DNA from 3 places in the Rhizobium sp. WSM1274 genome. Region 3 is predicted to be linked to each of the others. Evidence: predicted binding sites of a transcription regulator. Region 3 holds the regulator's gene; each other region holds the start of a gene.
The links. The regulator LexA, encoded in region 3, represses DNA repair genes until DNA is damaged. The targets are predictions, from matches to a motif close to TGTTCNNNNTGTGTTCNG.
Positions count from the first base shown of each region.

Region 1: N2600_RS22115 (ImuA family protein) is a predicted target of LexA. The motif match lies at 979-996, and genes of this name have one in related genera.
Region 2: recA (recombinase RecA) is a predicted target of LexA. The motif match lies at 1,426-1,443, and genes of this name have one in related genera.

Region 1 is NZ_CP104138.1:4,478,346-4,480,614, reverse strand. It holds gene N2600_RS22130 (HpcH/HpaI aldolase/citrate lyase family protein) at 1-107, shown strand, start outside; gene N2600_RS22125 (DUF1737 domain-containing protein) at 107-313, shown strand; gene N2600_RS22120 (metallopeptidase family protein) at 417-854, opposite strand; gene N2600_RS22115 (ImuA family protein) at 1,016-1,960, shown strand; gene N2600_RS22110 (Y-family DNA polymerase) at 2,001-2,269, shown strand, end outside.
Region 2 is NZ_CP104138.1:2,275,071-2,277,339, forward strand. It holds gene alaS (alanine--tRNA ligase) at 1-136, opposite strand, end outside; gene recA (recombinase RecA) at 291-1,379, opposite strand; gene N2600_RS11555 (carbohydrate kinase family protein) at 1,609-2,269, shown strand, end outside.
Region 3 is NZ_CP104138.1:1,897,566-1,899,834, forward strand. It holds gene N2600_RS09650 (ComEC/Rec2 family competence protein) at 1-1,063, shown strand, start outside; gene lexA (transcriptional repressor LexA) at 1,044-1,763, opposite strand; gene N2600_RS09660 (VOC family protein) at 1,961-2,269, shown strand, end outside.

The sequences.
Region 1 (2,269 bases), 2.3 Mb from region 3:
CAGGCGGGCGGATGATCGAGCGGCTGCATCTTGCCCAAGCGGAAAGTCTGGTCCATAAAGCCCGCCTGATCGCAGCCCGCCAGATTGCAGCACGAAAGATGATGTAATGAAACTTTACCGCTTCCTGACCGGTCCCGACGATGCTTCCTTTTGCCACAAGGTCACCGCCGTCCTCAACAAGGGCTGGTCGCTGGAGGGCTCGCCGACCTATGCTTTCAATGCCGCGACCGGCGCGATGCAATGCGGCCAGGCCGTCGTCAAGCATGTCGAAGGCAAGGATTACGATCCTGAGATGAAGCTCTCAGAGCAGTGAGGTTTTAGCGCATAACCCCGAAATTGTAATCGATTTTCGGAAAGGATTATGCGTGATTGAAAGTGATAGAGCGTCCTTAGCGCGTCCTTGGACGCGCGGCGCTCTATCGTTCGGCGGCTTCCTCGGCGCTTGCCTCGATCCGCTCCATGTCATCGTCGCTTAGGCCGAAATGGTGACCGATCTCGTGGATCAGGACGTGGGTGATGATATCGCCGAGCGTCTCGTCGTTCTCAGCCCAGTAGTCGAGGATGGGGCGGCGGTACAGGCGGATGCGGTTCGGCATCTCGCCGGTTTCCAGCGTGAAACGTTCGGAAATGCCCCTGCCCTCGAAAAGGCCGAGCAGATCGAAAGGGGTTTCCAGCGCCATGTCCTCGAAAACGTCGTCATCGGGGAAATCTTCAATCTCGATCGTGAGGTTGGTCGTCAACTGGCGAAATTCATCCGGCAAATGGCTATAGGCCTCCATCGCCAGCGACTCGAAGGTGCTGATCGTCGGCGCATGGCGGTCCCGCCAATCATCGCTCTGGTCTATGCGGGCCATGAATATTCCTTCCTTTGCGGGCCCATATAGAACCTTTATCGCCGATTTTCGAGTGCGGAATCAAAGGCAGGAATAAATTCATAGAAAATGGCCGTTGACTCTTCATTAGCTCTCTGGAATCTATAAGAACATAACAGGAACAAGACGAATTGGAGAACGCCATGGCGCAGCACGCCCTGGCGCGCGAGCGGCTTTTTGCGCTCCGCGAAACCATCGCCAGACTGGAGGGAAGGCTCGCGCCGGCGCTTGCCGCGGCGGAGCAGGAAGCCTTGGCGGCAGGAGGTCAGACACCCAGGAGACGCATTCTGCCGCCCTTGGCGTTTGGGGTTGAATTTCTCGACAGCGCGCTGGAAGGCGGGTTGCCGCTCGATGCGATCACCGAATTCCGCTCGGCTCTGTCTCGCGATGCCGGTGCGGCAAGCGGGCTGGCGATGGCTGTTGCCGCGCGGCTGCAGAAACAGGAAGCGGATGCCGGCAGGCTTATGCCGTTGCTCTGGATCGGCGATGCCGTCGGCACGCTGGAGGCCGGTCGTCCCTATGCACCAGGGCTTCGGGATTTCGGATTGAGCCCGGAGCGGTTTCTCCATGCCGCGCCGCGCAAGCTGGATGAGGCGCTCTGGCTGGCGGAGGTGGCGGTGGAAAGCGCTGCCTTCTCGGCCGTCATCTTCGAAGTGCGAGGCAATCCCGCCCATTTTGGCCTGACCGAAAGCCGCAGGCTCAGTCTCAGGGCGCATGCTGCCCGCCGTCCGCTATTCCTTGTCCGCCAGGCCGGAGCAGAGGAGGCAAGCAGTGCGGCCTTCCGTCTGCATGTTGAGCCGGCCCCGTCCGGTCTGCGGCCGTTGCCGGATGGATCGAAACTTTCCGGCAGCATCGGCAATCCGATTTTCCGTCTCACGCTGGAGAAGAGCCGCAATCCGGCCCCGCTCTCCTTTCTTCTGGAGTGGAATCCCCATGACCGCCAATTTCTCCCTGTCGCCGAACCAAACCTCGTTCGTCCTCCAGGCGAACAGTCAGCGCATTCTGGCGCTCAGCTTCCCGCATCTGCCAACGGACCGGATCGCCCGCAAGCGATGGGGGCTCTCCTGGCGTTCGAAAGGGCGTCCTGAAACGCCGCCTATCGTCTGTTCCGGCAAGCTCAACAATGCCATGCGGCTGACGGCACTGGACGAGTTGGCCGAAAGGTTGGGGCTGAGGAAGGAGCTGGGCGTTGCCGAAGCGCGCGCCATGTACCCCATGCTCGAGGTGGCGGAAGAGGATCTGGCGGCCGACCGCCGGTTGCTGGAGGCCATTGCCGACTGGTGCGACCGCTATACGCCGCTGGTGGCGTTCGACGGCAAGGACGGTCTGTTTCTCGACATTAGCGGCTGCGCCCATCTCTTCGGCGGTGAAAAGGCGCTTCTCAAGGATGTGCTGTC
Region 2 (2,269 bases), 380 kb from region 3:
ACTGCACCATGCCGGCATTGGTGAACATCAGCGTCGGGTCGTTGCGCGGCACGAGCGGGCTCGACGGAACGATCTCGTGGCCGTTCTTCTTGAAATAGTCGAGGAAGGTCGACCGGATATCGTTCACGCCGCTCATGCTATGCCCTTCAATGCTGCCGGAGGCAGGTAAATACAAATCCATCGGCTTTTAACGTTCGCCTCCGCCACTGTCCAGCAGACAAACAAAGCCGGCCGCATTCTCATCAGGGAATGCGGCCGGCTTTGATGTTTGAAAGAACCGAGCGTGAAAATCACATTTCCGCGGCGGAGTCGCCATCATCCGGGTCCGGTCCGCCATTCTGCAGGAAGCGGTCGGCAATCAGGCCGGCATTCTGACGCAGCGACAGTTCAATCTCGCGGGCGAGATCCGGATTGTCGCGCAGGAAGGTCTTGGCGTTTTCGCGGCCCTGGCCGAGGCGCTGGCTGTTATAGGAGAACCAGGCGCCCGACTTTTCGACGATGCCGGCCTTGACGCCGAGATCGACCAGTTCGCCGGTCTTGGAAACACCCTCGCCGTACATGATGTCGAACTCGACTTGCTTGAAGGGCGGCGCCATCTTGTTCTTGACGACCTTGACGCGGGTCTGGTTGCCGATCACCTCTTCGCGCTCCTTGACCGCGCCGATGCGCCGGATGTCGAGGCGCACGGAGGCATAGAATTTCAGCGCATTGCCGCCCGTCGTCGTTTCCGGCGAACCGAACATGACGCCGATCTTCATGCGGATCTGGTTGATGAAGATCACCATGGTGTTCGACTTCGAGATCGAAGCGGTGAGCTTGCGCAGCGCCTGGCTCATCAGTCGTGCCTGCAGGCCGGGAAGGCTGTCGCCCATCTCGCCTTCGATTTCGGCGCGCGGCGTCAGGGCCGCGACGGAGTCGACGACGAGAACGTCGACCGCGCCGGAGCGCACCAGCGTATCGGTGATTTCGAGCGCCTGCTCGCCGGTATCGGGCTGCGAGATCAGCAGGTTCTGCAGGTCGACGCCAAGCTTGCGGGCATAGACGGGATCGAGCGCATGTTCGGCATCGACGAAGGCGCAGATGCCGCCCTTCTTCTGCGCTTCGGCAATCGTCTGCAGTGCAAGCGTCGTCTTACCGGAGCTTTCCGGTCCGTAGATTTCGATGATGCGGCCCCTCGGCAGGCCACCGACGCCGAGCGCAATATCGAGGCCAAGCGAGCCGGTCGAGATCGTCTCGATCTCGACAACGTTCTCGTTGGAGCCGAGTTTCATGATCGAGCCCTTGCCGAACGACCGCTCTATCTGTGAGAGTGCCGCTTCAAGCGCCTTGCTTTTGTCCACCGATTTGTCCTCTACCAGCCGCAATGAATTCTGAGACATCCCATCCACCTTTAGGTTATTGAAGCCGCTCTAGCAATGTCGAGTTTGTACTTCATTTGTTCCATTCTCGCAATAGGCGATCAAACAGTTGAAAGAAAAAGGTAAAACGACACGTGTTCTGCATTTGTTTTATCGATAAAAAGCAACGGCTTAGGCCAGAAATGCCGACTCGGCCGCGGAAGGGCGCGCTGTATCGATTCGTCCTTCGGGCATCGGGAGAGCGGATCGGATGAAGAAAAAGATTCTTGTTCTCGGCGGCGCCCATATCGACCGGCGCGGCCGCATCTCCGGCGAGACGGCGCCTGGCGCCAGCAATCCCGGCACATGGTTCGAGGAGCCGGGCGGCGGCGGCTTCAATGCGGCGCGCAACCTCTCAAGGCTCGGTTTTCAGGTGACTATGATCTCGCCGCGCGGCGGCGATCCGATGGGCGAGACGGTTGGAGAAGCTGCCGATTTCGCCGGCATCGACGACCGGCCCTTCGTCTTCCTCGACCGCAAGACGCCGAGCTACACGGCGATCATAGAGAAGGACGGCAATTTGGTGATCGCCCTTGCCGACATGGATCTTTACCGCTTCTTCGTGCCGCGGCGTCTCTCCATCCGCTGGGTGCGAGAGGCCTTCGCCGCGCATGATTTCATCCTCTTCGACGCCAACCTGCCGGAAGAGACGGTCGCGGCGATCGTCGCAAAGGCGCATTCGCTAGGCAAGCCCGTTGCGGCAATCGCCATCTCGCCGGCCAAGGTCGTCAGGCTGAAACCCTGCATCAGGAATATCGACTACCTGTTCCTGAATGAGGCTGAAGCCGCCGCCCTTGCCGGTGCACTGCCGGAAGACGCCGCCGGCTGGCCACCTTTGCTGAACGAGATCGGCATCCGGAACGCCGTCGTTA
Region 3 (2,269 bases):
CATCAGGCCGGTCGTTACGGTTGCGGGTTTCTTCGGCGGCGTCTTCCTGACGTCGCTGATCGGCGGCTTTTCAACCGCGCTGTTTTCGATCGACCATTTTCATCGCCTGACCGCCTATGGCCTGCCGGCAAACCTCGCGACGATGCCGATCATCTCCTTTATCGTCATGCCGGCCGGGCTGCTGGCGATGCTGCTCATGCCTTTCGGTCTGGATGTTTGGGCCTGGAAGGTCGTCGGATTCGGCCTCGATCTGGTGATCGCGGTCGCAAAGACGGTATCCGGCTGGGGCGGCAATATCGACGTTGGCCGTTTGCCCGGCTGGTATTTCGCGGTCGCCGTGGCAGGCTTTCTTCTGCTGACGCTGCTCCGGACGCGACTGCGCCATTCCGGCACATCGATCATCGCAGTCTCGACGCTCATCCTGTTCCTTCTACCGGTTCCCCGGCCGCCGGATCTGGTGATTTCGGAGGATGGCAATCTCGTCGCGGTCGTCGAGGCGGCAGCAATGGCGTCCAACCGTGAACGACCGCCGGATTTCATCTTCGACCAATGGCAGAGAGCGCTGGTCCTGCCGACGCATGATCCGCCGAAGATGCTGGATGGTCCTGCTATCCCGCCGGAGGGAGAAGACCGCCGCGTCAGGCTTTCCCGCGATCAGCAGACCGAAGCGAGGACCGCGATGCGTGCAGCCGCAGCGGCCGGTGAAGCAAACCGCTTTTCCTGCGTCAAAAAGGCCTGGTGCACATCAAGGCTTGGCAATGGCCAGGTCGTGGCCGTCATCGACAATGCCGCCTATCTCGGCCCCGCATGCGACGCCGCCGATATCGTCGTGACGTCGGTCCGCCTGCGCTTCAACAGCTGCCGCTCAGGTGCGACGCTCTTCACCGGTGAAACGCTGCGCAGGACCGGTTCCGTCGAGTTGCGCTTCACGAACGCCGGCCTGGAGGTGGCAACCGCATTCGATGCATTGTCGCGGCCATGGATGCGCCATCGCGCCTATGACTGGCGCAGCAATAGTTTTACCGAGCCCGGTCTAGCCAAGGTCAGTGATAGCGGCGAATAAGACCGACGAGCTTGCCCTGAACCTTGACACGGTCCGGCCCGAAAATCCGGGTCTCGTAAGCCGGGTTGGCGGCTTCGAGCGCAATCGAGGCGCCCTTGCGGCGGAAGCGTTTGAGTGTCGCTTCCTCGTCGTCGACGAGAGCAACGACGATGTCGCCAGGACTTGCGGTGCTGCCGTTGCGGATGATCACGGTGTCGCCGTCAAAGATGCCGGCGTCGATCATCGAATCGCCCTTGACCTCCAGCGCATAATGTTCACCGGAACCGAGCATGTCGGCCGGAACGACGATGTCGTGGGTGTTGTTCTGGATCGCCGAGATCGGAACACCGGCGGCGATGCGGCCCATGACCGGCACGGAGACCGAGTTGCCGTTGTCGGCGACGGGTTTTGCAGGGGCAGGAGCGGCGACCGGCTGTGGCTTGCCGAGGCTGCCCTCGATGACGCTCGGCGAAAAGCCACGCCGCGGCTGGATGCTGGGGCTGTAGGCCTCCGGAAGCTTGATGACCTCGATCGCGCGGGCCCGGTTCGGTAGGCGGCGAATGAAGCCACGTTCCTCGAGCGCTGTAATCAAGCGATGAATCCCGGACTTCGAAGCGAGGTCCAGGGCATCCTTCATTTCGTCGAAAGATGGCGGAACGCCGGATTCCTTCATGCGCTCATGAATGAAAAGGAGAAGCTCCTGTTGTTTGCGCGTGAGCATCGACGTTGTGACCTCGTGATTGAAACAAATCCAGAACAGACACTATATGTTCCATATGTGTTCCGCAAGTAGCTAAATTTCCGTAAAACTTGGAACCAACTCGTCGAGATTCTTATTTTCATTCGCCGGATTGGACACATGTCTTGCATTGAGGGTGGCGCTGTCGCACATCTCTTGCCGATTTGAGGAGGGATATGATGAACACGCATTCCACCAAACCGTACCCGCTGGATCATGTCGTGCTGCCGGTCGTCGACATCGATCTGGCGCGCGAAAGGCTCGGCAAGCTCGGCTTCACCGTTGCCGCCGATGCGCGCCATCCCTTCGGAACGAAGAATGCCTGCGTCTTCTTTGCCGACAAGACCTATCTGGAGCCGCTCGGGATCGCGAGCGTCGAGGAGAGCGAGGCATCGGCGCGACGAGGCAATGTCTTCACCGCTCGCAACCGGGCTTTCCGCTTCCGTTGCGGCGCGGAGGGGCTTTCGGCGGTGGCCTTCGGCAGCAAG